One region of the Micromonospora sp. CPCC 205558 genome, then DNA from elsewhere that is predicted to be linked to it. Evidence: riboswitches for the same ligand, from Rfam matches in the RefSeq annotation. Region 1 holds a riboswitch; the other holds the start of a gene.
What was found. A riboswitch is a leader RNA that binds a small molecule or an ion and turns the genes downstream of it on or off. The one in region 1 is predicted to bind S-adenosylmethionine.
Positions count from the first base shown of each region.

Region 2: another riboswitch for S-adenosylmethionine. It lies ahead of V6U86_RS16670 (ABC transporter substrate-binding protein); the one in region 1 lies ahead of V6U86_RS25475 (aminotransferase class V-fold PLP-dependent enzyme).

Region 1 is NZ_JBAKHR010000026.1:48,460-63,246, forward strand. Features, by position in the region: gene V6U86_RS25420 (NUDIX hydrolase) at 1-239, opposite strand, end outside; gene V6U86_RS25425 (Gfo/Idh/MocA family protein) at 519-1,487, shown strand; gene V6U86_RS25430 (inorganic phosphate transporter) at 1,545-2,552, opposite strand; gene V6U86_RS25435 (DUF47 domain-containing protein) at 2,557-3,183, opposite strand; gene V6U86_RS25440 (PPK2 family polyphosphate kinase) at 3,311-4,252, opposite strand; gene V6U86_RS25445 (DUF402 domain-containing protein) at 4,306-4,812, opposite strand; gene V6U86_RS25450 (ATP-dependent DNA helicase) at 4,914-7,118, shown strand; gene V6U86_RS25455 (AI-2E family transporter) at 7,301-8,611, opposite strand; gene V6U86_RS25460 (GroES family chaperonin) at 8,772-9,110, shown strand; gene V6U86_RS25465 (hypothetical protein) at 9,204-9,371, shown strand; gene V6U86_RS25470 (PrsW family intramembrane metalloprotease) at 9,423-10,913, opposite strand; SAM riboswitch class IV at 10,937-11,057, shown strand; gene V6U86_RS25475 (aminotransferase class V-fold PLP-dependent enzyme) at 11,104-12,354, shown strand; gene V6U86_RS25480 (FUSC family protein) at 12,368-13,603, opposite strand; gene V6U86_RS25485 (HD domain-containing protein) at 13,710-14,366, shown strand; gene V6U86_RS25490 (DUF4031 domain-containing protein) at 14,338-14,622, opposite strand; gene V6U86_RS25495 (FAD-binding oxidoreductase) at 14,691-14,787, shown strand, end outside.
Region 2 is NZ_JBAKHR010000012.1:147,122-161,908, reverse strand. Features, by position in the region: gene V6U86_RS16710 (amylo-alpha-1,6-glucosidase) at 1-672, opposite strand, end outside; gene V6U86_RS16705 (SCP2 sterol-binding domain-containing protein) at 669-1,088, opposite strand; gene V6U86_RS16700 (NAD(P)-dependent alcohol dehydrogenase) at 1,252-2,298, shown strand; gene V6U86_RS16695 (mycothiol transferase) at 2,308-2,817, opposite strand; gene V6U86_RS16690 (2'-5' RNA ligase family protein) at 2,897-3,412, shown strand; gene V6U86_RS16685 (hypothetical protein) at 3,620-3,805, shown strand; gene corA (magnesium/cobalt transporter CorA) at 3,855-4,982, opposite strand; gene V6U86_RS16675 (amino acid transporter) at 5,155-7,095, shown strand; SAM riboswitch class IV at 7,182-7,293, shown strand; gene V6U86_RS16670 (ABC transporter substrate-binding protein) at 7,565-8,446, shown strand; gene V6U86_RS16665 (amino acid ABC transporter permease) at 8,486-9,259, shown strand; gene V6U86_RS16660 (amino acid ABC transporter ATP-binding protein) at 9,256-9,999, shown strand; gene V6U86_RS16655 (Na+/H+ antiporter) at 10,029-11,603, opposite strand; gene V6U86_RS16650 (BTAD domain-containing putative transcriptional regulator) at 11,710-14,787, opposite strand, start outside.

The DNA.
Region 1 (14,787 bases):
AGGTGCGCCTCCGAGTCGGAGCGGTCCACGCCGCCGCCCGGGAAGGCGTACATCCCGCCGAAGGTCATCGCGGCGACCCGGCGGATGACGTACACCTCGAAGTCGGCGTCGGTCGGACGCAGCAGCAGCACGGTGGCCGCGACGCGCGGCGTGGCCGGGGTGCCACCCTCGGCCTGGAACCGGCGGGCGTGCTCGACCAGGGCGGCCGGGGCGGCGAAGCCGGCACTGTCGATCGTCATGCCCGCGAGCCTAGTTCCCGCCGGGGGAACGCCGGCCGCGCGCTGGGCGATGGAGCGGTCGGCTCGGTCGGCTCGGTCGGCTCGGTCGGCTCGGTCGGCTCGGTCGGCTCGGTCGGCTCGGTCGGCGAGCATGATGACTCTGAGGCATCAATATGTCTAAGAGTCATCACGCTCATCAGGGCGTCAGGCCCGAGGCGTCGGCCGGGCAGCGGGAGCAGGCCGGGCAGCGGGAGCAGGCCGGGCAGCGGGCGGTTCACCTGGCTCGGTTAGCGTTCCGGCATGACTCGTTGGGGCATCCTGGCCACCGGCCACATCGCCAGCCGTTTCGCCGAAGACCTCCGGCTGGTGCCGGACGCCGAGTTGGTCGCGGTCGGTTCCCGCGCCGCGGAGAGCGCACAGCGCTTCGCCGACACGTACGGCGCGAAGCGCGCCTACGGCTCCTGGGTGGAGTTGGCCGCCGACCCGGAGGTGGACGCGATCTACGTGGCGACTCCGCATTCCGCGCACTACGAGGCGGCGATGACCTGCCTCACCGCCGGGCGGGCGGTGCTGTTGGAGAAGCCGTTCACCCTCGACCTGGCCACCAGCACCGAGTTGGTGGAGACCGCCCGCGCCGCCGGGGTCTTCCTGATGGAGGCCATGTGGATGCGACTGAATCCGATGGTCCTCCGGGTGGTCGAGCTGATTGCAGACGGGGCGATCGGCACGGTGACCGGCGTCCGGGCCGACTTCGGGGTGGCCGGGCCGTTCCCGCCGGAGCACCGGATGCGCAACGCAGCGCTGGGCGGGGGCGCCCTGCTCGACCTGGGGATCTACCCGATCAGTCTGGCTCACCTGCTGCTCGGGGTGCCGCAGCACATCCGGTCCTGGGCGCAGCTCGGCCCGGAGGGGACGGACGAGAACACCGGCGTCCTGTTCGGTTACGACACCGGGGCCCTGGCAACCCTGAGCTGCGGCATGGTCGGGTTGAGCGGGCAGACCGCCTCGATCACCGGCACCACGGGGCGGATCGACCTGCCGGAGCCGTTCTTCCGGCCGGGTTCGGTGACCCTGCACCGGGCCGGCGCGGAGCCGGAGACGATCGTCGCTGAGGAGGCCGGCAACGGCTACCAGTACGAGGCGATCGAGGTGCAGCGCTGCCTGGCCGCCGGCCTGACCGAGAGCCCGATGGTGCCGCACGCCACCACCCTTGAGGTGATGGCCCTGCTGGACACGGTCCGCGAGCAGATCGGCGTCAGGTACGTCTGAAACAGCGCAAGGGCCCCCGGCCACGGCGAGACCGCGATCGGGGGCCCTTGCCGAAACTCAGCCGAAGAGCGGCCGGACCAGCAGGTAGGTGAGGCAGGCGATCAGCGCGGCGGCCGGGAACGTGACGATCCAGGCGATCACGATGTTGCCGGCGACGTTCCAGCGGACCGCGGAGAGTCGCTTGGTCGCGCCCACACCCATGATCGCCGAGGTGATGGTGTGGGTGGTGGAGATCGGTGCCTTCAGCACCAGGGCGTTGAAGTAGAGCACCGCGCTGGCCACCGTCTCGGCGGCGAAGCCCTCCGGCGGACCCAGGTCGATGATCTTACGACCGAGGGTGCGGATGATCCGCCAACCACCGGCGTACGTGCCCAGCGCCAGCATCGTCGCCGAGGTCCAGAACACCCAGCCGGGGATGTGGGACTTGTCGTCCTGGAAGCCACCCGTGTAGAGGGCGAGCACCACGATGCCCATGGTCTTCGCGGCGTCCTGCATGCCGTGACCGACCGACATGGCGGCCGCCGAGGCGGTCTGCGCCCAGCGGAAGCCCCGGTTGAGCTTGCCCGGCTGCCCCTTCCGGAACAGCCAGAGGATGGCCAGCATCAGCACGTAGCCGAGGGTGAGGCCGACGATCGGCGAGAGCACCATCGGCAGGATGACCTTCTCGCCGATGGTGACCCACTGGACGATGCCGCCGGCCGACAGCAGGGTCGCGCCGACCAGGCCGCCGAAGAGCGCGTGCGAGGACGACGATGGCAGGCCGAAGTACCAGGTGATCAGGTTCCAGGCGATGGCGCCGAGCACACCGGCGAAGACCACACCGAGGCTTTCGACCCCGGTGGGCAGGGTGACCAGTCCGTCTCCGACGGTCTTGGCCACGCCCGCACCGAAGTGCGCGCCGATGAAGTTGCCCACGGCGGCTAGCGCCAGGGCGATCCGGGGTGTCAGCGCCCGAGTGGAGACGCTTGTCGCGATCGCGTTGGCAGCGTCGTGGAAGCCGTTGGTGTAGTCGAACGCCAGGGCAACCGCGATCACCGCCAGCACGGCGATGAGTTCGGGAGACACCGGCTCAGGACTCCTTGACGGCGATGGTCTCGACGGTGTTGGCGACGTGCTCGAAGGCGTCGCAGGCGGCCTCCAGCTCGTCGGCGACCTCCTTCATCTTCAGCACCGTCAACGCGTCGTACTCACCGGAGAAGAGGCGGACGAGCAGCTGCCGGTTGATCCGGTCGCCCTCGTTCTCCAGCCGGTTGCACTCGATCCAGTAGTCCTCGAGATCCTTCATCGACTTCAGCCGGGGCATCGCCTCGGCGGTCAGCTTGGCCTGCTGGTCGAGCACGTTGACCATCTCGTGCAGCTCGCGGGGCAGCGCCGGCAGCTCGGTCAGCCCGTACAGGTAGAGCAGGTCGCCGACCGCCTCCAGGTGGTCCATCACGTCGTCCAGCAGCGAGCCGAGCCGGTAGATGTCCTCCCGGTCGAAGGGGGTGATGAACGTGGAGTTGATCTTCTTGTACAGCTCGTGGGTGATCTGGTCGCTGTCGTGCTCGACCTCGGTCAGCCGCTCACTGACGGACTGCACGTCCACGCCGGGCAGGGCCAGCTCGTTGAGCAGCGCGGTGCCCCGGACCAGGTTCTGCGCGGCCCTGGTGAAGAGCTCGTAGAAGGCGCCCTCGGTGGGGCGGAAGGAAAACTTCACAGCACAGACCTCGTCGCGTCGGTGGAAGGGTGGCGGCACCCGAGAGCGCCCGCTCGGTGAATGCTAGGAAACGGCGGAACCGGGAAATCGCCGGCCCACCCCTGGCCAGGCACCATTCACCGCTCGTTCATCTGCCGTTCACCTCGACCGCCCCACCGGCACCCGCTCCCCCAGCCAGGAGGCGGTTCCGCTCCCGTGCCACGTCGAAATCGGCAGCCGGATACCCCAGATCGAGCGTGTCGAACGTCTCACGCAGCAGGTGGGCCACTGCCCAATCCCGGTACCACTTGCGGTCCGCCGGCACCACGAACCACGGCGCGGCGTCCGTGCCGCACCGGTTCAGGGCCTCGGCGTACGCGGCCTGGTAGTCGTCCCAGTGCCCTCGCGAGTCGATGTCGGAGGGGTTGTACTTCCAGTGCTTGCGCGGGTCGGTGAGCCGGCCCAGCAGGCGCTTGCCCTGCTCGGCGTACGAGATGTGCAGCATCACCTTGATCAGGGTCACGCCGCCTTCGGTCAGCTCCCGCTCGAACGCGTTGATCTCGTCATAGCGGGCTCGCCAGGTCGCCTCCGGCACCAACGAGGCGACCCGGGCGATCAACACGTCCTCGTAGTGCGAACGGTTGAACATCCCCACGTACCCCGGCGGCGGCAGCTCCCGTCGGATCCGCCAGAGGAAGTCGTGCCGCAGCTCCTGGCGCGTCGGCGGCCCGAACGAGCGGATGTGCAGGCCCAGCGGGTTCATCGCGCCGGCCACCCGCTTGATCGTGCCGTCCTTGCCGCCACAGTCCATGGCCTGAAGCACCAACAGCACCCGGTGCGCCGGGCGTTCCGACCTGGTCCTGGCCATCGCGAAGAGCATCTCCTGCTGCCGGCCCAACTCCTCGCCGACCAGCTCCACCTGCTCCCGCGCCCAGGTCTTACGGTGCTCGCCGCGGCCCGCCGGCTCCGGCAGGCCGGGCATGGACCGTGGGTCGATCGCGCCGAGATCCACCGGCGCGGTGACCCGCAGCAGTTCCCGCACCGAGCCGCCGTCCGGCGCCACGATCTGCAGTTGCTGGGGTGCGCTCATGCACGGATCATCACCCACCCGCCGCCTTTCCGCCCGCTGAGCGCCGCGCGGCGTCAGACCACCAGGGCCAACCACTTGCGGTACGCGGTGGCGAACGGCTCGGTGCCGTCGCCCAGGGCCCCGAACAGCCGCTGTGCCGCGGCCTCCGCCTCGGCCACCACGTCGTCCGGGTAGCCGAACCGGGCCCGGTGCTCGGCGAACTCGTCCTCGTCGAGCAGCTCCACCAGCCCGGTGGCCCGACGCCGGACGACGTCCAGGTCCAGGTCGATCAGGTGGACCGTGTCGTCGGACTCCCAGCGGGCCGGGGTCGTGATGTCGCAGTAGACCTCGCTGGTGCGGGGCGGGGGGTTGAACATTGCCGTCCACCAGCCGCGATGTGGCACCAACAGCACGAACGGGATCTTCTCCACCGAGGGCCGACCGTGGTAGACGGACTGGGTGCCCTCGGGCACGCCGAGCCAGATGCCGAGGTCGTCCTCCGTGAGCCGGCGGGCCGGGTAGTCGCGGTGGGCGCTGCCGTCGTACTTGCGGTAGATCACTCGGACCATGTCGCTCGGCATGATTCGCACCCTAACCGATACTGCCCACGCGTCGTAGCGCGGCCGTAACCGGACGACGTCGCCGCATCGCCCTACCCGGCCGGCATCGCGCCACGCGGCGGATGGGCGCGGCCGGTGTCGGCGGTGCCGGGTACCGTCGCACGGTGACTCCGCCCCGCACCGCCACCGGTTCCGCCACCCCGTCGGCCCGTGCGAAGGGCCGGCGGCGGGGTGCCCGGCCCAGCGGCACGGAGCTGCTGGCGGCGGCGGTCGGCGCGGTGCCCGGCGGCGCGGAACGCCCCGGCCAGCTGCAGATGACCACGGCGATCGAGGAGTGCGTGGCCGGCGGCGAGCACCTGCTCGTCCAGGCCGGCACCGGCACCGGCAAGTCGCTGGCGTACCTCGCGCCGGCGCTCACCGTGGACGGCCCGGTGGTGGTCTCCACCGCCACCCTGGCGTTGCAGTCCCAGCTGGTCGACCACGACCTGCCCCGGCTCGCCGACGCGGTCGAGCCGGTGCTCGGCCGTCGGCCCACCTTCGCCGTGCTCAAGGGCCGCCACCACTACCTCTGCCTGGCCCGACTGGACAATTCCACCGAGGAGGAGCCGGAGGACACCCTCTTCGACGCCCCGGCGGCGCGTCCCGGCGGCGGGACGAAATGGCTCGGTGAGGCGGGCCGGTTGGGCAAGCAGATCGAGCGGCTGCGGGACTGGGCCGAGAAGACCGCCACCGGCGACCGGGACGAACTGGACCCAGGCGTCGACGATCAGGCCTGGCGGCTGGTGTCGATGCCGGCCCGCGAGTGCGTCGGTGCGACCCGTTGCCCCTTCGGGCAGGAGTGCTTCGCCGAGGCGTCGCGGGCCCGTGCCCGCGAGGCCGACATCGTGGTGACCAACCACAGCCTGCTCGCGGTCGACATGCTCGCCGGCCGGCACATCGTGCCGCCGCACAAGCTGCTCATCGTCGACGAGGCGCACGAGCTGGCCGACCGGGTCTCCTCCGCCGCCCAGGCGGAGCTGGTGCCGGAGCTGATCGACCGGACCACCCGGCGGGCCCGTACGCTGCTGCGCCCGGAGACCGCCGAGGCGCTCACCGCCGCCGGCGACGCCCTCGCGGTCGGCCTGGCCGAGGCGCCGGCCGGGCGGATCACCGCGGGGTTGCCGACGCCACTGCGGGAGGCGTGCACGCTGCTCGACGCGGCGACCCGCGCGGCCCTGGACACGATCGGCGACGTCAAGTCCGACGACCCCGACCCGGTGCGCAAGCAGCAGGCCAAGGCCGCCCTGGACGAGCTCTCCACCACCGCGCAGCGGTTGCTGGAGGAGGGCGACCACGACGTGGCCTGGGTGGAAAAGAACGACAGCGGCAGCCGGCGGGCGCTGGTGGTCGCGCCGCTGTCGGTGGCCGGCACCCTCGCCACCCACCTGTACGACGAACGCACAGTCGTCGCCACCTCGGCGACCCTGGCGCTCGGTGGCCGGTTCGACACGGTCGCCCGCGCCCTCGGGCTGGACGCGCCACCGCCCGCCCCGCCGACCCCCGCCGCCGCCGCGCTGGCCGCCCGCACCGGTCCGGGCCGTCCGGCGGCCGAGACGCCCGGCCACCGCCTCGCGGGTGACGTCACACCGAACGCCGTCGTACCGGCCACCGAGGGCCCCGGGTGGCGGTCACTCGACGTCGGTTCGCCGTTCGACTACGCCCGACAGGGCATCCTGTACGTCGCCGCGCACCTTCCCCGCCCCAGCGTCTCCGGGCTGCCCGAGGCTGCCGGAGAGGAGCTGCTCGGGCTGGTCCAGGCACTCGGTGGTCGTACTCTCGGGCTCTTCTCCTCCCGGCGGGCCGCGCAGCAGGCGGCGGAGCTGGTGCGCGCGCGGACCGACCTGCCGGTGCTGCTCCAGGGTGAGGAGGCGCTGCCGCTGCTGGTGCGTCGCTTCCGCGAGGAGCGCGCCAGCTGCCTGTTCGGGGTGATGTCGCTCTGGCAGGGGGTGGATGTGCCGGGTGACGCCTGCCAGCTCGTCGTCGTCGACCGGCTGCCCTTCCCACGGCCGGACGAACCGCTGGCGGCTGCCCGCGCGGCGGCCGTGGACGCGGGCGGCGGCTCCGGCTTCGCCGCGGTCAGCGTGCCGATCGCGGCGGTCCGGCTGGCCCAGGGTGTGGGCCGGCTGATTCGCGCCACCGGCGACAAGGGCGTGGTCGCGGTGCTCGACTCCCGGCTGGAGACGGCCCGGGGCTACGGGCCGTTCCTGCGCCGTTCGCTGCCCCCGTTCTGGTACACGACCCGCCCCGAGGTGGCCCGGGGCGCCCTGGAGCGCCTGGCCAAGTCCTGACCCGCCCCGCCCCGCCCCGCCACGCCACGGCGCACGGCGCACGGCGCACGGCCAAGATCGCGCTACAACATGGAAAGAGTGGCCTCCCCGCTGCGGGAGGCCACTCTTTCCATGTTCGTGCGTGATCAGGCGGCCGACGGCGTGGCCCAGCGGGTCCGGGCGCACAAGGCGCGGGCGCGGTCTTACGGGGCCTGGGAGGCGACGACCACGGCGTCGGGCGGGGTGTCCGGGACCCTTCGGGCGGCAAGCCGGCGGACGGCGGTGTTCAGCACCGCGATGAGCGGTACGGAGACCAACGCGCCGGTGATGCCGGCGAGCACGACACCGGCGGCGATGCCGATGATCACCGCGAGCGGGTGCAGGGCGACCGCCCGGCCCATGATCAGCGGTTGCAGCACGTGCCCCTCGATCTGCTGCACGCCGATCACCGCACCAAGGATGATCAACGCGGTGACCGGGCCGCTGTCGACGAGGGCCACCAGCACCGCCACGCCACCGGAGAGCGCCGCACCGACGATCGGGATGAACGCGCCGAGGAAGACCAGCGCGGCCAGCGGGAAGGCGAACGGGATGTCGAAGACGACCAGGAAGATGCCGATGCCGACCGCGTCGATGAAGGCGACCAGCACGGTCGCGCGGACGTAGGCGACAAGCGTCTGCCAGGAGGCGCGGCCCGCGTCGTCGACCTTCCACCGGGCGGCCACCGGCAACAGCCGGACCAGGAAGCGCCAGATCCGGTTGCCGTCGCGCAGGAAGAAGAACGTCGCGAACAGGACCAGCAGCGTGCCGGTGAGCACCTCGGCCAGCGTCGCGGCGGTGCTCAGCGCGCCGCTGGTGAACCGCGAGGTGTTGTTGTTGATCCAGGCCTGCGCCTCGTCGATGTAGCGGTCGAGCTGGGTGTCCGAGAGGTGCAGCGGGCCCGTCTTCAGCCAGTTCTGGATCTGCCGGACACCTTCCGACGACTTCTGGCTCAGCTCCGGTACGCCCCGAATGAACTCGTTGACCACCAGCGTCAGCGTGCCGATCACCGCGACCAGACCGCCGACCAGCACCACCGCCGTCGCCAGCGACCGGGGGAACCGGACCCGCAGCAGCCAGCCCACCGCCGGTGCGAGCAGCGCGGAGAGCAGCAGCGCGATGGCCAGCGGAATGATCACGATCTTGATCGTGCCGACGATCCGCAGCAGCGCCCAGGCCACCACCCCGATCACGATCAGTCGCCAACACCACGCGGCGGCGATGCGCAGCCCGTGCGGAACGTCGGCGTCGTCCCGACTGGAGGTGGAGCTGTGCAGGTCCGTCGGGGGTTCCGCGCCGTAGACCGTGGCGTTCGGTGGCGCGGCCGGCCCCGGCACGCCCGGCGACGCCACCCGGGCGTCCGCCGACGCGTCGTCCAGCGCGTCACTCACCGCGCCCTCGTCGGCCCGCGTCGACACCTGTCGTGACTGGTAAGCGCGGCGAAGCCGCCGGCGTACCCGCTCGAAGCGGCTCAAGCGCACCTCCTGGCAGAGAACCCGGCCCGCCCAGGGCGACAGGTCGGACAGCATACGTCCGTTCCCGACACCATAGGGGGGTTCCGCGACACAATGCCCCGGCCACCTACGGCGTAACCACCGGCGGGCCGCCGTCGGCCCACACGGTAGCGTCTGCGGCGTGACCGCCGACAACGATCTCGACGCCGGCCTGCCGATCCGCCTGCTGCACGACCGCGTGCTGGTCCGAATGGAGGGCAGCGAGGGCGAACGCCGCTCCACCGCTGGCATCGTCATTCCGGCGACCGCCGCGGTCGGCAAGCGCCTCGCCTGGGCCACCGCGGTCGGGGTGGGGCCGAACGTCCGCGCCATCGTCTCCGGCGACCGGGTGCTCTTCGACCCGGATGACCGCTCCGAGGTCGAGCTGCACGGCCGCGGTTACGTGCTGCTACGGGAGCGGGACGTGCACGCCGTCGCCGCCGAGCGGATCGAGAACGACTCGACCGGCCTCTACCTCTGACGCACCTCCCCCGGCCACCAGGCACCGTCGCGCACCGTTTGCCCGGCCGCACGACGGGAAGCCATCCGGCGACCGTGGCCCTGGGGAGGGACGATGCCGGTATTCGTGAAGAAACTGTTGACCTGGGGCAGTGTCGCGTTCCTGATCTACTTCATGGCCTTCCGGCCGGACGGCGCCGCGCAGATCTTCCGGGCCATCGGGGCCGCGTTGATCGCGATGTTCCAGGGCTTCGGTGACTTCCTCACCTCGCTGATGACGTGAACCGCTCCGCCTGACCTGAGCCGCCTGGCCTGAGCCGGCAGCCGGCAGCCGTCACTGGTGCGTCGGCGGCCAGGGCGGCGCCGATCGCGGGCCGGGCCAGCCGGGCGGGGCGTACCCCATTGGGGCCGGGGCGGGCGCCAACACCACCGGAATCGGCACCACCGGCTCGTCCGGCGCGTCCACCGGGCGTTGGCTGCCGTCCGGGAAGCGCAGCAGGTAGCGGTTGCCGTCCCAGACTCCCGCCGGGGCCTGCGGGTCCCGACCGACGAAGAACGACCGGTACGCGGTGATCGCGTCCAGCAACTCCCGCTCCTCGCGTGCGGTCCGCTCCTGGTCGGCGGGCTTGCGGTCCAGGCCGCGCAGCGCCCCGTCGCGCAGCAGGGCCAACCGGGTCGCGGCGGACTGGTAACCCCGCATCGCCCGCACCCCGCCGTCGCCGGCCACCCGCCGCGCCCAACTGCGGGCGGCGTGCCGCCTGCCGAGACTGCTCAGCGCGGCCACCTCGGGCGGGCTGAGCCAGCCGGCGCGTACGTAGTCGGGCAGGACCCGCTCGGTGAGCCGCCCCTCCCAGGCGCGCAGCCACAGCGCCAGCCCCACGGTGCCGAAGAAGACCGGCACCATGAGGCCCAGGAAGCCGTACAGCATGATCATGGCCTCACCGGTGGCCTGGGTCAGCGTGGGCAGCAGGTTCCACGTGCCGTGCAGCATCATCGCCAGCAGCAGGCCGGCGATCGGAGCGAGCACCCGGATGCGCCGGTCGGCCGTCCGGGACGCGATGCCCAGCCCCACACCGGTCATCGAGGTGAAAAGGGGATGGGCGAACCCGAACAGCAGGATCCGCAGGATGAAGATCGCGATGACCTGTTGGATGCCGGTGGCCGGGCCGTAGCGGTCGGCGCCGGACGCATACCCCAACCCGCCCAGGTAGAGGATGTTCTCCACCATCGCGAAGCCGACCGCGGCGAGCCCGCAGTAGACCAGGCCGTCGGTGATCCCGGACCACTCACGACGGCGGAACACCAGCAGCAGGATCGGGCCCAGCGCCTTGGTCAGCTCCTCGATGAACGGCGCCACCAGCACCCCGGTGAGCGCGGACGGCAGGCCCCAGTCGGCGAAACGGTTGGCCGCGAAGTCGTTCACCGTCAGCGAGGCGGCGGTGGAGACGAACGCGCCCCAGGCGAAACAGAAGATCAGATACTTCAGCGGCTCGGGTTCGTACCGGTCCAACCAGAGGAAACAGCCGACCAGCACCGGCACCGGCAGGATGGCGGCGACCACCCCGATCAGCAGGGCCTGCGCACCGAGCGACTGGCCGAGCGTGAAGACCATGAACACCGCGCACGCCGCGATGAGCAGCACCACCCCGGCCAGCACCAGGAACCGCCGCCAGCCAAGCCGGCGCAGCGGCATCCGGGGCGTCTCGCCCACTGGCGGGACGGCGGGCGCAGGCTGAGTGGCGGGCGACGGCGGCAGCGGTGAACCGGGCGGGGTGTCGTCCATGCGGTCAGCGTAGCCATCCGCTGCCGGCTCGTTCGGTCGCATCGGTAGCCGCTATGCTGCCGGCAGGTCACGAGCGCCAGCGTCAAGCCCCGGCTTGCTGGCCGGCAACCCTCGTCGAGTTCGCGGTGGGGTGCCCCGGGTGATGACCGGGCCCAGCCCGATCGGCGTGCTGGGCAAGCGCGGACCCCGTCCCGATGTCGCACCCGGGGTCCCTGACCCCGGAGGTTCCGGCGTGTCCGTCACTCTCGTTCCCTCGCTGCCCACCCTGCCGTCCGCGCCGCTCGACGTCCTCGGCGTACCCGGTGAGATCAACTTGGACTACGCGGCCAGCGCACCGTGCGCGCGGGCCGCCGCCGACGCGGTGACCGAACTGCTGCCCTGGTACGCCAGCGTGCATCGCGGAGCGGGAGCGCTGTCGCGGCGCTGCACCCTCGCGTACGAGCAGGCCCGGCAGACGGTCGGCGACTTCTTCGGCGCTCGCGCCGACGATCACGTCATCTTCACCCGCAACACGACTGACGCACTCAACCTGCTGGCGCGGGCCGTGCCGGCCGGCACGACGGTCGTCACGTTCGCCGGCGAGCACCACGCCAACCTGCTGCCCTGGCCGCGCGGATCGGTGCGGCTGCCGGTGCCCACCGATCCCGACGGGGCGGTACGCGATCTCGCCGCCGCCCTCACCGAGCTGCGTCGGGGCAGCAGCCCGGCGCTGCCGGTGCTGGTCGCGGTGACCGGTGCGAGCAACGTGACCGGTGAGCGGTGGCCGGTCGCCGAACTGGCGCGGGTGGCCCACCGGCACGGTGCCCGGATCGTGCTCGACGCCGCGCAACTCGCCCCGCACGCCCCGGTCGACCTGCTGACGCTCGACGTCGACTACCTGGCCGTGTCCGGTCACAAGCTGTACGCGCCGTTCGGTGCGGGCGTGCTGATCGGCCGCGCGGACTGGCTGGACGCCGCCCCGCCGTACCTGGCCGGCGGTGGGGCCACCAGCCACGTCGGGCCGGCCACCCACGACGTGACCTGGGCGACCGGCCCGGCCCGACACGAGGGTGGCACGCCGAACCTGCTCGGCGCGGTTGCGCTGGCAGCGGTGTGCGCGGCGCTCGACGACGCCGACCGGGCCGCGCTGGCCGCCCACGAGCAGGCCCTCCTGGCCCGGCTGCGGACCGGCCTCGCCGCCCTGCCGCACGTCGTCGAGCTGCGCACCTTCGCCCCGGACGCGCCCCGGGTCGGCATCGTGTCGTTCGTGGTCGCCGGGTGGGATTCCACCGAGGTGGCCACGCGGCTGGCCGCCGAGCACCACATCGGCGTACGGGACGGGTTGTTCTGTGCCCACCCGCTGGCCCGGCGGCTGCTCAGCGAGGCGGCGGGGCGTACCGGCCGGCGGGACCTGCCGCCCACCGCGCTGCGCGCCAGCATCGGGCTGGGCAGCACGGCCGCCCAGGTGGACCGGCTGATCGCCGCGCTGGCCGAGCTGGGCTGAGGCCGGCCGGCGCTCAGCCGATCGGCGGGGCGGTGGGTGGCTTCGGTGTCTCGCCGGGCTCGGCGGGCTCACCAACCGGGCGCTCCTGCTCGCCGAAGGCGGTGCGGATCCACCGGTTCGCCTCCTCCTGCTCGATTCCGGAGGCGACCAGCAGGTCGCTCGCGGTGGTGCGGATCTGGGCGATCACCACGCTGCCGGAGAAGCCGACCCCCTCGCCGTACGCCCGGCCGGCCTCGCTGACCGCGCGCAGCGACCGTTCCCGGGCCTTCTCCGGCTCCTCGCCGGCGGCGAACTCGTGCTTGAGCAGCCGGACCGACTCGGCGAGGTGGCCGATCGCGTCCGGCATCGGATCGGGCACCGGCTCCTCGTCCTCGATCAGGGTGACGGAACGGCGGATCAGCGTGCCGCTGTTGCGCATCGCCCGGTCGATCGGGTCGGCCGCCTCCGCGTAGTGGATCAACTCGCTGCGACGGTGCCAGCGGGCCGGGGAGAGGGTGGCGGTCTCCTTCGCGCCCTCGATCGCCTCGCCCAGCGTGGCCAGCTCCTCCTTGTTGTTGCGCAGCCGATCCAGTGCGGCCTGGATGCCGGTGCGGTCCCGGTTGCGCAGCCCGTCGGCGGTGGCGTCGAGCTGGGTGGCGAGCAGGTCCAGGGCGGGTCGGGCGGCCCGGTTGATCACTCGGAGTGGGTTCAGCGGCAGCAGCACCGCAGTGACCAGCAGCGCGATCCCACCGCCGAGGAACGCGTCGACGAAGCGGGGGATCTCCAGATCCTGGGTCGACGGGCTCAGCGTCACGATCAGCACCGCCGTGGCAGCCGCCTGGATGACGATCGCCACGCTCGCCCCCGCGAAGATGGTGAACAGGATCGCCACAGTGACCACCAGGCCGAGCTGCCACGCCCCGGTCCCGAGCAGGTAGATCAGGAAGTCGCCGATCGCCACCCCGATGCCGACCCCGACGATCAGCTCCACGGTCCGGCGGAACCGCTGGCCGACCGAGGCGGCCAGGGTGCCGACCGCGGAGATCGGCGCGAAGACCGGTTGCGGGTTGCCGAGCACCTTGTGCGAGATCAGGTACGCGATCCCCGCAGCCAGCCCGGCCTGCACCGCGAGCCCGCCGGCCATCCGTACCCGGTGCAGCCGGTCGTGCAGGGTGGCTCGACCGCGATGGCGCAGCTGTTCGGTGGCCTCGGCGATCCGCGCGCCGTCGATGTCCACCAGCCCGTCGCGCAGCGCGGTACGTCGCACCATCGGAGGTCGCTTGTCCCGGGCCACGGCCATGGGCGCGACTACCCGTGGTGGGCTCGCTGAATCCTCCCGTCCGGCGCGTCGCGGTCGGATGCGGCAGACTCGGGCGGTGGTTGATCTGCTGGACCGGTGGCGGGCGGCGGCCCGGGATTCCGGCGCGAGGTCCGATCCGGATACGACCCGGGCCGGGGAGATGGTGATCGCCCGGTGGCGGGAGCCGCACCGGCACTATCACACGCTGGCCCATCTGACGGCGGTGCTCGATGTGGTGGACCAGCACGCCGACCTGGCCGGTCGGGCCGACGTGGTCCGGCTGGCGGCCTGGTTCCACGACGCGGTCTACGACCCCCGAGCCGCTGGCGACGCCAACGAACAGGACAGCGCGGCACTGGCCGGGAACGTGCTCACCGGGCTCGGGGTGCCGACGTCCGAGGTGGCCGAGGTACGCCGGCTGGTGCTGCTCACCGCCGGGCACTCGGTGGCGCCGGACGACCTCGACGGCGCGCTGCTCTGCGATGCGGACCTGGCCGTGCTGGCCGCGCCGCCGGCCCGCTACGAGCGGTACGCGGCGGCGATCCGCCGGGAGTACGCCCATGTGCCGGAGCCGGCCTTCCGGGCTGGGCGGGCCGCGGTGTTGACCGGCCTGCTGGCGCTGCCCGCGCTGTTCCGACTGCCGCCGCTGGCGACCCGGTGGGAAGAGCCCGCCCGGGACAACGTGCGCCGCGAACTGGCCGCGCTCACCGGGGAGCCGGAGAACGCGGGCTGACCAGGTGCTTCGGGCGACGCAGCCCGGTGGCGCGGAGCAACTGGACCAGTTCCCGGCTCGGCACCACCCGCGCACCGAGCCACACCGCCGCCGCGAACCGGTCGGCTGGAATGTCGTAGTGGTCCCTGTCGAAACCGCGTCGGGGCGCGCCGAGCGTCTCGGCGAAGGCGTGCAGTTCGGCGTACGAGACGTCACTGATCAAGTGCGACCAGAGCCGACCGCGCCACGGCCAGGCCGGCCGGTCCAGGTAGAGCATGGTGCCCAAGCTATCCCGCCGAGTCGATCATGTTGATGATCGCCGGTCGGCGACCTAGCCTCGGCTGCATGGCCCCCACCGCGCTCCTCGACGACCTGCGCGCCGCGCTCGGTGCCGACGCCGTGCTCACCGACCCGGACCTGCTGCGGATGCACCAGCGGGACG
Region 2 (14,787 bases), on a different contig from region 1:
CGCCAGGCTCTCGCGCATCCCCGTCCGCACGGCGCGTTGGTGGGACTCCAGGGAGTCGCGGATGTCCTGCCCGTCCGCGCCGCCCATGGTCAGGGCGACGTGCAGGTCCGTCTCCCACTTCCCCTCCGGGGCGACCTGGATCCGGAACGTCATTCCTCCCTCGTCCACGTCGGCATCGACGGTGCTCCGCACGGTGGTCTGGCGGACGAAGCGCTGCCGTTGGTAACGCAGCACGAGCTGGCGGTTCGCCGAGTCCGCGGTGACCTCGACGGCCCGATGGCGGAGATGCCCGATCTCGGCGATGTCGGTGAAGTCGCTGCCCATCTCCAGTCGGATGGTGAAGTCGGCGGGCTCCGGCGAGTGGTTGAGCACCGTGATCTTCTCGTGCAGACAGTCGTGGATCGAGCGGTGGCGGATGATCGACACGTCGGCGTCGACGTAGTGGCTGGCCGCACCGGGGACCAGGAAGAACCGGGTCTCGAAGTACGTCATGTCGTCGCGGGAGAGCGCGTTGATCCGTTCGCCGTCGATCCGCAGCACCCAGTGCGACAGGAAGCGGGTGTCGTACGCGAAGAGCCCTACCGGTGCCCGCGGGTCCGCCTCGATGTCGCCCTGGGCGTCGCTGACCGCGAACACGTTGCCGGCGATCACGTGCAGCAGCTCCTGCTTCACGACAGTTCCTCCCGAGGGTCCGTCCCGGTCCGGCCCGAGGCCCGGGCGTCCATCGCGCTCTGGCCCAGCTCCCGCGGATGACGGGCGTCGCTCGGCCCAGCGAAGACTCGCCGCAGCAGCATCAGCAGCCGCATGTTGCCCTGCACGGTCAGCTCGTTGCGCAGCATCGCGGCGCCGGGATGCAGCTCGCCGTTGACCATTCGGTCGAACACCCACCGGTCCGCGCCGACCACCAGGTCGGCGTCCTCGGTGGACCGCGCCACCCGGACCTGCTGGTCGGAGATGGTCAGGTACCAGTGATCGGTGCTGCCCTCGTCGCGTACGTCCAGCCGCAGCGTTCCTGCGGTGCTCTCCGGCAGGTCGGGACGCCGGCCGGCGTCCAGCTGTTGCAGGTACTGCTCCGCTGTCGCGCCCATCGAGTCCCCTCCCCACGCTTCCCCGCAGGATCACCCGCGCCAGGGTGAGGCCGGTTCACCCGGAACGGGTGAGGGTGCGCCGGGGCCGCGCCGGCTCGGCCCGTTTGCCGGGCGACAGGGTGGGCAGGCCGATGGTTCAGTCGAGACGGACGGGGGCATCGTCATGCGTGCACTGCGGTTGCGGGAGTGGAAGTCGGAACCGGAGTTGGTCGAGGTCCCCGACCCGACGCCCGGGCCGGGTCAGGTGGTGGTCCGGATCGGCGGTGCCGGCGCCTGTCATTCCGACCTGCACCTGATGGACGAGTTCGAGCCGGGTGTGATGCCCTGGAACCCACCGTTCACCCTCGGTCACGAGAACGCGGGCTGGGTGCACGCCCTCGGCGACGGGGTGACCGGGCTGTCCGTCGGGCAACCGGTCGCGGTATTCGGCGCATGGGGTTGTGGCACCTGCGCCCGTTGTCGGCTCGGGATCGACCCGTACTGCGAGAACCCGGCCGCTGCGCCGGTACCGAGCGGAGGCGGTGGGCTTGGGCTGGACGGCGGAATGGCCGAGTTCGAACTGGTCCCGGACGCACGGCACGTCGTACCTCTTCCGGAGGGCCTGGACCCGGCGCAAGCCGCACCGCTGACCGACGCGGGACTCACCCCGTACCACGCCATCCGGCGCTCCTGGCCGAAGCTGCCACCGGGCAGCACGGCCGTGGTGATCGGGGTCGGCGGGCTGGGGCATGTGGGTGTGCAGATCCTCAAGGCCACCACAGCCGCACGCGTGATCGCCGTGGACACCCGCGCCGAGGCGCTGCGGCTGGCTGAGGAGTGCGGCGCCGAGCGGACAGTGACCTCCGGACCGACCGCCGCCGAGGAGATCCGGGACGCCACCGGAGGGCGGGGCGCCGACGTAGTGCTGGACTTCGTCGGCACGGACAGCACCCTGGCGCTCGGCGTGGCGACGGCTCGCACCGTGGGCGACCTGACCATCGTGGGGATCGGCGGCGGCACCGTGGGGGTGTCGTTCTTCTCCGTGCCGTACGAGGTGAGTATCGCCACCACCTACTGGGGCAGCCGACCCGAGCTGGTGGAGGTGCTCGACCTGGGTGCCCGGGGCCTGGTCCGGCCGAACACCACCACCTTCGCCTTGGACGACGCCCTGGACGCGTACCGCCAGATGCGCGACGGGACCCTGGAGGGCCGGGCGGTGATCGTGCCGTGAGCCCGACCGTCAGCCGGCCTCGATCAGGCCGCGCAGGTAGGCGGCCTGGCCCACGTGTTGCAGGTCGTCCTCGACGACGCTGACCAACCGGACGCCGAGGGTGACCGGCGGGTCCCACGCCTCGTCGACCACACGGTCCAGGTCCGCCGGGGCCAGACCGGCCAGGAACGATCCGGTACGCGCCGCGACGGCCTCGTAGTAGTCGACCAGCGCCTGTGGGCTCTCCGGCCGAACCGTCGCGACCTTCGCGGGCGAATGCCCGTAACCGGTGTCGTCAGGGTCGGCGGCGAGCCCGAACCGTCCCGCCCAGTCGCCGCTCACCCAGATCTGCTCGGCGTCGAGGACCTCGGCGACGTGATGGTCCTGCACCCGGGTGAGGTGCCAGACCAGCCAGCCGATCGAGTTGGCACCCGGGGCGGGTTGCTGGCGCAGTTGCTCGGGGCTGAGGCCGTCGACCGCCGCGCGGACAAGGTCGGGCAACCGGTCGTACGCCTCGGTCAGCAGGTCATTCACATTCACGTGCTGCGCCTTCCTGGTCGGTTTCGGATCAGGTACCGCCGGACACGGGCGGGCAAACCTCGGCCGCTACGGTGATCAAATGGTCGCCGCGCTGGAGTTGTACCTGGACCCGGACGCCACCCGCCGGATCCGGGTGCTCTGGGACGCGCTGGAGGCCGAGGGCGTGCAGAGCATGCGCTCGCTGCTCGAGCAGCGCCACCGTCCGCACGTCTCGCTCACGGTGGCGCCCCGGTTCGACCCGGAGCAGGTTGCCGAGGCGTTACAGGGGACGGTGGTGGCCGCCCCGTTGCGGCTCGAATTTCAGCACGCCGGCCAGTTCGTCGGTCGGGTGCTCTGGCTCGGTCCGACGCCCACCCCAGAGTTGCTGGCGCACCACCGGCTGGTGCACGACCGGCTCGCCGCCGCCGGCATCCCCCTCGCCGAGCACTACCAGCCGGGTCGCTGGGTCCCGCACTGCACACTTTCCATGCGGGTGCCGAACACGCTGATGTCCGCCGCGGTGCGCCGCTGTCTGGAGGTGTTGCCGCTGGCCGCGACGGTGGTCGGTGCGGCGCTCACCGACCACGCGCGCGGCATCGCTCACCCGCTGCCTTGACCATGCCTCGACCGTCGATGCGTAATGTCCGGTTTGGCGGGCGGCAGTCGGAAACCCGAAAACAAGCGGTGCGGATACGGCCGGGCGTGGGAAGGTTCGAGTGGCTGTCGTAACGGTGGTGGGCTGCTCGCGGGCGGTCCACCTGGCCGGTGGCGCGAATTCACCCCGCGCCGCCCACGGCGGCTTCGACGAGGAGAGGCAGGGCCCATGCAGGCTCAGCGCAGGCCACCGCGCACGGAGCGGAGCCAGACCCGGGACGACCGGACCGGCGGCGGGATGACCGGGGCGGCCACGCCACTGACGATCTGGGCGGCCGCCGTACTGCTCGGCCGGATCGGTGCCGGCGACGACGACGTCGAGGACGAACGGCACATCCTGCGCGGCATCGAGTGAGTCCCGGCCGTACGGCTGCGCCATCGACGTCCCGCCGCGGGGGAGCGACTCAGAGCCAGCCGCGCCGCTTGAAGATCAGGTAGAGGGTGCCGCAGACCAGCAGCATCAACAGCAGCGCGAAGAGGTAGCCGAAGCGCCAGTTGAGCTCCGGCATGTGGACGAAGTTCATGCCGTACACGGTGCCGATGAGCGTGGGAGCGAAGAGGATCGCCGCCCAGGACGAGACCTTCTTCAGCTCCTCGTTCTGGCTGTAGCTGGCCGCCGTGAGGCTGCGCATCTCCTCGTTCTGCTGCTGCGACACGAGGGTGGCGTTGACGGTGAGGATGTTCTGCAACAGGTGCCGGAAACCGTCCACCCGCTCCACCACCTGGGTCAGGTGGTCGGTCACGTCGCGCAGGTAGCGGCGCAGCTCCTCGTCGGCGCTGGCGCTGCCCGCGCCGACGGCCAGCGCGTCGAGCACGCTGAGCAGCGGACGGGCGGCCCGCTGGAACTGGATGACCTCGCGGCTGAGGCCGTAGATGCGGCGGCTGGCGTTCGGGTCACCACCGAACACCTGGGTCTCGATCTCGTCGATGTCGTTCTCCAGCCCGGCCACCACCGGCGCGTACCCGTCGACGACCTGGTCGAGGATCGCGTACAGGACCGCCTCCGGGCCCCGGGCGAGCATCTGCGCCTCGGTCTCCATCCGCCGCCGCACCGCGGCCAGATCCGGCGCCTCACCGTGGCGGACGGTGACCACGAAACCCGGCCCGATGAACAGGTGCAGCTCGGAGAACTCGACCTCCTCCCGGAGGTCGTCGTAGCGGGCGGCGCGCAGCACCACGAACAGGGTGTGCCCGTACCGCTCCAGCTTGGGCCGCTGGTGGGCGTTGATCGCGTCCTCGACCGCCAGGTCGTGCAGCCGAAACTCCCGGGCCAGCGAGGTGATCTGTTCGATGTCGGGCCGGTACAACCCGATCCAGGCCATCGCGTCGTTCTGCTCCTGGAGGCAGCGGTACGTCTCGGCGAGGCCGGACGGCGAGGCGAACCGGTGCCCCCGCAGGTAGACGGCGCTGTCCACCAGGCCGTGGGACGCGACGGGCGACTGCGGGGACGCCGCCACACCGACCCTCGTCTCGTACTCGTCGAGTTGACGGCCGAAGCCACCACCCGGGCGGAAGCGACGGCCGCCGACCATGCCCTGTCCCCTCCCCCGGTGCCGTCCGGTCCCGACCGGGGCGCTGCATCCCCCCTGTCCTGGGCCCGAAACCCACTGCGGCGTCGGTTGGGTTCCGCGCAGCGGCGGACGGGGATGGCCCGGCGGGCGGATACTCACGGTGACCGTGGGCGGGACGACGGGGGACGCGCCGGTGAGGGTCAGAGGCACGGGCCGGTTGCTGCGGGGGTGGCTGCTCGACGCCGGCTCAGACCAGGCCGCGCAGCACCCAGGGCCGCACAGGCGCCCGCCGGAGCACCGACAGCACCCGTGGTGGAAGGTGATGTGCCTGACCGGTGTCGACTACTTCTCCACGCTGGGTTACCAGCCGGGCATCGCGGCCTTGGCCGCCGGGGCGCTCTCGCCGGTGGCGACCCTGGTGCTGGTGCTGGTGACCCTGCTGGGCGCGCTGCCGGTCTACCGGCGGGTGGCGGTGGAGAGCCCGCACGGTGAGGGCTCCATCGCGATACTGGTACGCCTGCTCAGCTACTGGCCGGGCAAGCTGCTGGTGCTGGTGCTGCTCGGTTTCGCGGCCACCGACTTCATCATCACCATCACCCTCTCGGCCGCCGACGCGACGGCGCACATCGACGAGAACCCTTTCTGGCCGAGCGGGTTCAAGGGGCACGACGTGCTGGTCACGCTGCTGCTCGTGTCGCTGCTGGGTGCGGTGTTCCTCAAGGGATTCACCGAGGCCATCGGAATCGCCGTCGTCCTGGTCGCGGTCTACCTGACGCTGAACGCGGTCGTGGTGGCCGACTCGCTGTGGAGGGTGGTGACGCACCCGAGCGCGGTCGGCGACTGGACCACCGCGCTGACCACCGGGCACGGCGATCCGTGGCTGGTGGTCGGGCTGTCGGTGCTGGTCTTTCCGAAGCTGGCGTTGGGCCTGTCCGGCTTCGAGACCGGGGTGGCCGTGATGCCGAGCGTACGGGGGGACCCGCAGGACTCCGAGGCACGACCGCTGGGCCGGATCCGGGGAGCGCGCCGGCTGCTCACCACCGCAGCGGTCATCATGAGCGTTTTTCTGATCACCAGCAGCGTGACGACCACGGTGCTGATCCCGCCGGAGGCCTTCCAGGCGGACGGGCCGGCGAACGGTCGGGCGCTGGCCTATCTGGCGCACGCCCACCTCGGCGAGGCGTTCGGCACCATCTACGACCTGTCCACCATCGGAATCCTCTGGTTCGCCGGGGCGTCGGCGATGGCTGGTCTACTCAACCTCGTGCCGCGCTACCTGCCCCGCTACGGCATGGCGCCAACCTGGGCGCGGGCCGTCCGGCCGCTGGTGCTGGTCTTCACCTCGGTGGCGTTCCTCATCACGATCGTCTTCGAGGCCAGCGTGGACGCGCAGGGCGGCGCGTACGCCACCGGGGTGCTGGTGTTGATCACCTCGGCCGCGACGGCGGTGACGCTCGCCGCGCTGCGTCAGCGTCAGCGTGGTCGCACCATCGCCTTCGGAGTCGTCACGGTGGCCTTCGTCTACACCACTGTGGCGAACGTGGTGGAGCGGCCCAGCGGCGTCAAGATCGCGGCCTGTTTCATCGGCGGGATCATTCTGGTGTCGATGCTGTCCCGGCTGATGCGGGCCTACGAGCTGCGCGTCGATCACGTCGAGCTGGACCCCGCCGCGGCCCGGATGATCGACGAACGCGCCGGCCGGCGGATCCGCCTCATCGCACACGAACCTGACCGGCGCGACGAGGCGGAGTACCGCGCCAAGCTGGCCCAGACCATGGCGGACAACGACTTTCCCGACGACAGCGACGTCATCTTCGTCGAGGTCACGGTCACCGACCCGTCCGATTTCGAGACCGAGTTGCTGGTCCGCGGCAGCGTGGTCGACGGCCGCTGTCCGGTGCTCAGCCTGGCCAGCTCGTCGGTCCCCACCGCGCTCGCCGCCCTGCTGTTGGAGATCCGCGACCGCACCCGTCGGCGACCCCACATCTACTTCGAGTGGTCCGAGGGCGGCCCGGTTCGCAACTTCCTGCGCTACCTGGCGTTCGGGCAGGGCGCCATCGCCTCGGTGACCCGGGAGATCCTGCGCCGCCAGGAGCCCGACCCGCACCGTCGACCGCACGTGCACGCCGGCTGACCTGCGCGCGGGCCGGCCGTCGGGCACGGTGAGCGTGGTCATAACGACTGGACGGCCCACCCCTTGGTGCTGCTAGCCTCGGCGCAGGTCATGAGCGCCAGCGCGAAGCCCCGGCTCGCTGGCCGGCAACCCTCCTCCGCGGTGGGGTGCCCCGGGTGAAGACCAGGCACCGGCACGACGTCGGTGCAAGCGTGGCCTGGCACCCAGGTCAGCACAGACCCGGGAGAACCATGCGCATCCTCAGCACCGTCCCACCGATCGACGTCGCGGACTCCCGCACCGGTCGACCCTCGCCCGCACTGACCCGGCGACGGCACGTGGACATGATGCGAATGTGCAGCGCCGCCTGTCGTCGCGGCACCGCGCTCTAGCACCCCCCTTCCCGCACTCCTTCCCACCGGTACGCCCATCGGGCGTGCCGTCGGTGGCGCACGCCCGTGCCCGCCGAGACACACCCTTCGGAGACACCGTGCGATTCCTTCCTGCCCTGACCCGTGCCGCCGCCCTGGGGGCGGCGACGATCCTGGCCGCCACCGCCCTCACCGCCTGCGGCGACGACAGCTCGTCCGACGCCACCGCCAACCCGTACGGCCTGGCCCAGCCGGGCGTGTTGCGTGCCGGCACGCTGACCGACGCCCCGCCGAACGTGTACCTCAAGGACGGCAAGTTCACCGGCTTCGACAACGACCTGCTGACCGCCGTGGCCGGCAAGCTCGGCCTGAAGGTCGAGTTCGTCGGCACCGACTTCTCCGCGCTGCTCAGCCAGGTCAACAACCGCAAGTTCGACGTCGGCAGCTCCTCGATCACCATCACCGAGGCACGTAAGAAGACAGTCGACTTCGGCAACGGCTACGACTTCGGCTACTTCGGCCTGGACGTCCCGGCCGGCTCGCCGATCACCAGCTTCGACCAGCTCACCGGCAAGCGGGTCGTGGTGGTGCAGGGAACCGTCCAGGACGACTACGCCACCGGCAAGCAGCTGAACCCGGTGCGGGTGCCGGACTACAACGGCGCGATCAACCAGCTCAAGGCGGGCACCGCCGACGCGTGGATCGCCCCGGCGGAGATCGGCGAGAAGTCGGCGACCGACAGCAACGGCAAGATCACCGTGGCGGCCAAGCAGCTCAGCCCGGCGCCGACCGCGTACGCCGTGGCCAAGGGGAACGACAAGCTGCGCGAGGCGCTGAACAAGAGCCTCGACGAGGTCATCGCCGATGGCACCTGGAGCCGGTTGCAGGCGCAGTACTACCCGGGGCGGCCGGTCCCGGCGGACTTCTCGCCGGGCAGCGGCACGGTGAAGGTTTCGGCCGCGTCGACCACGCCGACGGCGTCCGCGTCGACCGCGTCCTGAGCCGATGACGAGCGAGCGGGGCGGTAGGAGAGGCGACCGATGGATCCGTTGAGCACCCTGTGGGAAACCTTCTTCGACTGGGACGCGATGCGCGAGGCGCTGCCCGAGATGCTGACCGTCGGGTTGCCCAACACGCTGATCCTGGCGGTCTCCGCCGCCCTGCTCGGCTCGGTGCTGGGCCTGCTGCTGGCCGTCGCCGGCATCTCCCGCAGCCGCTGGTTGCGCTGGCCGGCGCGGGTCTACACCGACGTGTTCCGGGGGCTGCCGGCCGCCGCGACGATCCTGCTGATCGGCGTCGGGCTGGCCCCGCTGGGCATGCAGGTCTGGGGGCCGGATCCCTACCCGTTGGGCATCCTGGCGCTGTCGCTCATAGCCGCCGCGTACATCGGGGAGATCTTCCGCTCCGGCATCCAGTCGGTGGAGGCCGCCCAGTTGGAGGGCGCCCGGGCGCTCGGCTTCTCCTGGGCCGACGCGATGCGGCTGGTGATCATCCCGCAGGGCATCCGGCGGGTGCTGCCAGCCTGGGTGAACCAGCTCATCGCGCTGATCAAGGACTCCAGCCTGGTCTACTTCCTCGGCCTGGTGGCCAGCCAGCGGGAGCTGTTCCGGATCGGGCAGGACTACGCGGCCACCACCGGCAACGAGTCCGCGCTGCTGCTGGCGGGGCTCTGCTACCTGGCGTTGACCGTTCCGTTGACGCACGTCGTCAACTGGATCGACCGGCGGCTGCGCAACGGTCGGCCGGCCACCGGGCCGACCGAGGACGACGACGACACCGCGTCGTACGCCGCGACGGAAGGAGACCGGCGATGACCACCGCCACGACGACCTCGGTCAGCCTCGACGTACGCGACGTGCATCTCGCCTTCGGACCGAACCGGGTGCTGCGCGGCGTCGACCTCTCGGTGCCGCGCGGCGCGACCGCCTGCGTCATCGGCCCGTCCGGGTCGGGCAAGTCAACCCTGCTGCGCACCATCAACCGGCTGATCGAACCGGACCGGGGCGACGTGCTGCTGGACGGGCGCAGCGTGCTGGGCGACGACCCGGACGCGCTGCGGCAGCGGGTGGGCATGGTGTTCCAGCAGTTCAACCTCTTTCCACACATGAGTGTGCTGCGCAACGTCACGCTGGCGCTGCGCCGACTGCGCAAGCTCGGCGAGGACGAGGCGGAGACTGTCGCCCGGGCCCAGTTGGAGCTGGTCGGGCTTGCCGGCAAGGCGAGTTCCCGGCCGGCGCAGCTCTCCGGTGGTCAGCAGCAGCGGGTGGCGATCGCCCGCGCGCTGGCGCTGCGGCCCGAGGTGATGCTCTTCGACGAGGCGACCTCGGCGCTCGACCCGGAGCTGGTCAAGGGTGTCCTCGGGGTGATGGCCGACCTGTCCGCCGCCGGGATGACCATGGTGGTGGTGACCCACGAGATGGGCTTCGCCCGGCAGGTCGCCGACACCGTCGCCTTCATGGACCGGGGCGTGGTGCTGGAGGCCGGACCACCCGAGGCCATCTTCGAGCGGGCCGAGCATCCGCGGCTGCGCCGGTTCCTCGACCAGGTGCTCTGAGCCGCGCCGGTTGCACCGGCAACCGACTGTCACTCGTTCGGCCCGCGCCCCAGCAGCCGGATCTCCTCGTTGTCCAGCGCCTCCTGAAGTTCCAGCAGCACCAGGTCGTCGATTTCCCGGTTGTCGCGCAGTCGGGTGACCTCGCGGCGCTTGTAGGCGAGGACGCGAAGGCGCAGCTGCCGCTCCAGCCGACGTTCCTCGGCGGTCTTCGCACCGCCCTCGTTGAGGTCCTCCAGATGCCGCTGGTACTCGGCCTGCAACCGACGGACCGCCTCCTGTTCGGCACCGACCTCGGCGGCGACCTGTGGGAGGGCGGCCAGGCCCGCCTCGGCGGCCCGCTGACGGGCATGCCGGGTCTCGTCGACGCGTTCCGGGTCGCCGCTCAGCCTGGCCCAGCGCACCACCAACGGCAGGGTGGTGCCCTGGAACAGCATGATCAGCACGATCACCAGCGCGGTGACGAAGATGATCAGATCGCGTTCGACAACCGGTCGACCATCGACCGTCATCGTCGGGACGGCCAGGGCTGCGGCGAGCGATACCGCACCCCGGAAACCGGACCAGCCCGCGACGGTCCCCACCCGCCAGCTCGACGGCCCCTGGCTCGGGTCCATGATGCGACGCCGTCGCAGCCTCGCGAACTGCGCGGTCAGGTAGACGAAGAAGAGCCGGGTGCCGATCACGACCAGGGTCACCACCAGCACGATCAGCAGAGCCCGCCCGGTCGAGGTGCTGGTGATGCCCCGCACCGCGCGGGGAATCTGCGTGCCGAGCAGGACGAACAATCCACCGTTGATCAGGAAGGTGGACAGGTCCCAGAACGCGTACGCCAGCACCCGGGACCGGGCGCGGATCACCCGCGGGCCGGCGTAGGCCAGGACCAGGCCGGCGACCACCACCGCCAACACACCACTGGCGTGCACCGAGTCGGCGAGCAGGAAGGCGCCGAACGGCGTCAGCACGCTGAGCGCGCCCTCACGCAGCGGATCGTCGAGCCGCTTGCGGATCAGCACCACGGCGGCCCCCACCAGCAGACCGGCGACCACCCCGCCGACGCTGGCGCCGACGAACTCCTCGCCGATGCCGAGCACGCCCGGCTCAGCGCTGTGGCTGAGCAGACCCACCGCCACCGCGAAGATCACCAACGCGGTGCCGTCGTTGACCAGGCTCTCCGCGTGCAGGGTGGTGAGCAGCTTGCGGGGCAACCGCTTGGCCAGGCCGGTGACCGCGGCGGCGTCGGTCGGCGCGAGGACCGCGCCGAGCACCCAGGCGGCGGCGGGGTTCACCCCGAACGCCTGCGCGGTGAACGACACCGTGACCATGGTGAGCACCACCAGCACCACGGCGAGCATCCCGATCACCGGCAGGTTGGCGCGGATCTCGCGCAGGCTGATGGTGAGGCTCTCCCGGTACAGGATCGCCGGCAGGAAGATCAGCAGGACCAGATCCGGTTCCAGGGTGACCTCGGACAGCGGCGGCGTGAGCCCGAGCAGCACGCCCAACGCGATGAGCAGGACCGGCGGGGCCACCCGGTACCGACCGCCAAGGGTGGTGCCGACGAGGACGGTGGCACCGAGCACCACGATCAGGACGAGCGCCTCCACGCCTACCCCCTCGGACCATGGCCGACGGCCGACGCGCCGGTGGCTCCATCTGACCGCACCGACCGGTGGGTTCCGGCCGAAACCGGCAAGTTGTCGCGGGTGCGGCTCAGTCCGTGGCACGGGCGCGGGCGGTCACCGCCCGGGCCGTACGACGGTGCGCGGCCGCCTCCTCGTCCCGACCCAGCGCGGCGGCCAGGTCGGCGAGGTGCCCGGCCACCGGGCCGACGGTGAGCACCCCGCTGCCCGCGGCCAGCTCGTCGGCGGCGGGCAGCAGTTCGGCGTGGACCCGGGTCATCGTGGCCCGGTCGCCGAGCACGCGCGCCGCCCGACCGACGAGGCAGAGCCGTACCTCGCGCAGCAGATCGTGCGGTCCCTCGGGGATGGTCCGCAGTGCGGCCGCGGCGGCGTTCCGTTCGCCGTCGGCGAGCAGCAGCAACGGCCGGACCCACGGTTCGTGCGGACCCCAGTCCAGGTCCGCCCAGTCGTCCGCGCCGGTGATCAGCAGGTCGGCGCCGGTGCCCGGCCGGTCGGCGCCGATCGTGTCGGCCAGCCGCAGGCCGAGCAGGGCCAGCGGGAGCAGCCCTTCGGTCAGCCCCGGCATGCCGCCGGCGCTCGCAGGGTCGGCAGCCGAGGCGTACGCCCGCGCCGCCGCGGCCGAGTCGCCGTCGAGTGCCAGCCGCAGCGCGGCGTACCACCGGGTGAAGACGCCGACCAGCGGCAGTTCGTAGCGTTCGGCGAGGCGGTCGGCGGCGCGCGCGTGTGCGTCGGCGGCGGGCCGGTCGGCCAGCGCGCAGCTGGCCTGGACCAGGACGAGGTGACCGAGCACCTCGAAGGTCACCAGGTGGTGCGGGACGGCCAGGTCGACCAGGTCGACGCCGATCCGGGCCCGCGCGTCGGCCAGCCCGACGCGGTGGAAGGCGTGCATGAAGCGGGCGTTGAGCGCGAAGGCCACCAGCTTGGGATCGCCGACGCTGCGGGCGATCGTCTCGGCCTCGTCGGCGGCACGGCGGCCACGATCGGTGGTGGTGCCGCGCAACTCCAGCGCGAGGGTGCTCAGCAGCCGGCTGCGCTGCGCCGAGCGGGTCGGGCCGAGCGCGGCCAGGGCGTGCTCGGCCGCGCGGACGATGTGCCCGGAGAGCAGGTCGTCGTCGTTGCGCGTCCAGCTGGCGGGCACGTCGAAGCCGGCCAGCGCCTCCTGGATCAGCAGGGGGTCGCCGGTGGACTCGGCGGCGGCGATCGCCTCGGCTCGCCGTCGCCGCGCCTCGGCCAACCGGCCCGTCACCGCCAGTGCCCGCCCCAGGCCGAGCAGCGCCGTCACCCGCCCACGCGGCTCGACCCCACCGGCGCGGTCGTACGCGTCGATCGCCTGACCCCACAGCCGGGCCGCCTCGTGGGGGTTGCCGCCCCGTTCGGCCCGCTCGGCCGCCACCCGCGCGTACCTCGACGCCTCAGCGGCCGCGACCGGCCCACCGGCGCGCAGCAGGTGGTACGCGAGGGCCGCCGGCTCGACGGGTTCCCGCTGCCGCAGCACCTCGGCGACGGCCGCGTGCCACGAGGAGCGGCGCGGCGCGGACAGGTCGGCGTAGAGCGTGTCGCGGACCAGGATGTGGGTGAAGCGCAGCCGCCCGTCGGGCTCCCGCTCGGTGAGGAATCCGGCCGCCAGGGCGCGGTCCACGGCGTCCAATGCTGCCGTCGGGTCACCGGCCAACACGCCCAGCACGTCCGGGTCGAGGTCCCGGCCGAGCACTGCGGCCTGTCGCAGCACGGTACGGGTCGAGGCGGGTAGCTGCGCCAACCGGTGCCGGATCACATCGCGTACCCCGGGCGGCACGGCGGCCAGCCCCGCCTCCCCCGCAGCCGCGTACAGCTGGGCCAGTTCGCGGACGAAGAAGGGGTTACCGCCGCTGCGCTTATGGATCGACCGGGCGGTGGTCGGGTCCAGCTCCGCGCCGACGATGACGCCGGCCAGCTCACCGGTCGCCGCCGCGGGCAGGCCGGCAAGGTACTCCCGGGTCGGCTCCAGCCCGGCGGCGCGGGCCAGGGTGGCGGTCAACTCCGGGCTGATCTCGGTGGCCCGGTAGGTGCCGAGGATCAGCACCGGCCCGCTGGCCGGTTGCGGGCCGATGAGCAGTGCGGTCAACAGGTCCAGGGTGTCACCGTCGGCTCGGTGCAGGTCGTCGAGGACCAGGAGGACCGGCCCCCGGTCGGCGACCGCCGACAGCAGCGACGCCACCGCACGGTGCCGACGAAACCGCACAGTTGCGGGGTCGGCCGACCCGTGCGCCGAGCCGTCATCCGGGTCGGCGGCGACGACGGGGGCAGCCGGCCCGGCGAGCGCGTCGGTGATCTGGGTCCAGGGCCACGCTGGTGGAGCGCCCTCGTACTCCGGGCTGCGTCCCCACGCCGTGGTCCAGCCCTCGGCGGCGAGCCGCCGGCTCAGTGCTTCCGCCAGGGCCGTCTTGCCGGCGCCCGGGTCGCCGCTGAGCAGGGCGAGCGTCGGCTGGCCATCTCGGGACGCGGTCTCGGCGGCGTGCCGCAGCCGCTCCAGCTCCGCGTCGCGGCCGACGAATGGGCGCTGCCCCGCCTCGACGGGTCGAACGAGTGCCCCGAGGCCGGGGGCGACGGCCCGGTCGACGGGTGGGGTGAGGTGCGGGGCCTGGGCCAGGATGTCGGCTTCCAGTTGTCGCAGCTCGGGCCCCGGGTCCACGCCCAACTCGGTAACCAGGACGTGGCGGGCCTCCCGCAGCGCGGCCAGCGCGTCGCCCTGCCGGCCGGCGCGGTACCGGGCCACCGCGAGCAGTCGCCAGGCGTCCTCGCGCAGCGGATAGCTGGCCAGGTGCGCCGGTAGCTCCGCGGCGGCCTCGTCCGGTCGGCCCACCGCCAGGAGCGCCTCCGCCCGCCGCTCGACGGCGAGCATCCGCAGCTCGTTCAGTCGGTTGATCTCCGCGACGGCCCAGGACTCGTTGGCACAGTCGGCGTACGCGGGTCCGCGCCAGAGTGCGAGCGCCGCGTCCAGCGCGGCCAGGGCCGGCGCGGGACGTCCGACCACCAGCAGCCGGGCCGCCTCCCCGACCGCAGCCTCGAACCGTCCGGCGTCCACCGTTTCCGGGGCGGCCTTCAACACGTACCCGGGCGGCTCGGTGACCAGGATCCGGGGCGGCTGCCGGGGTGGTCGATCGGGTTC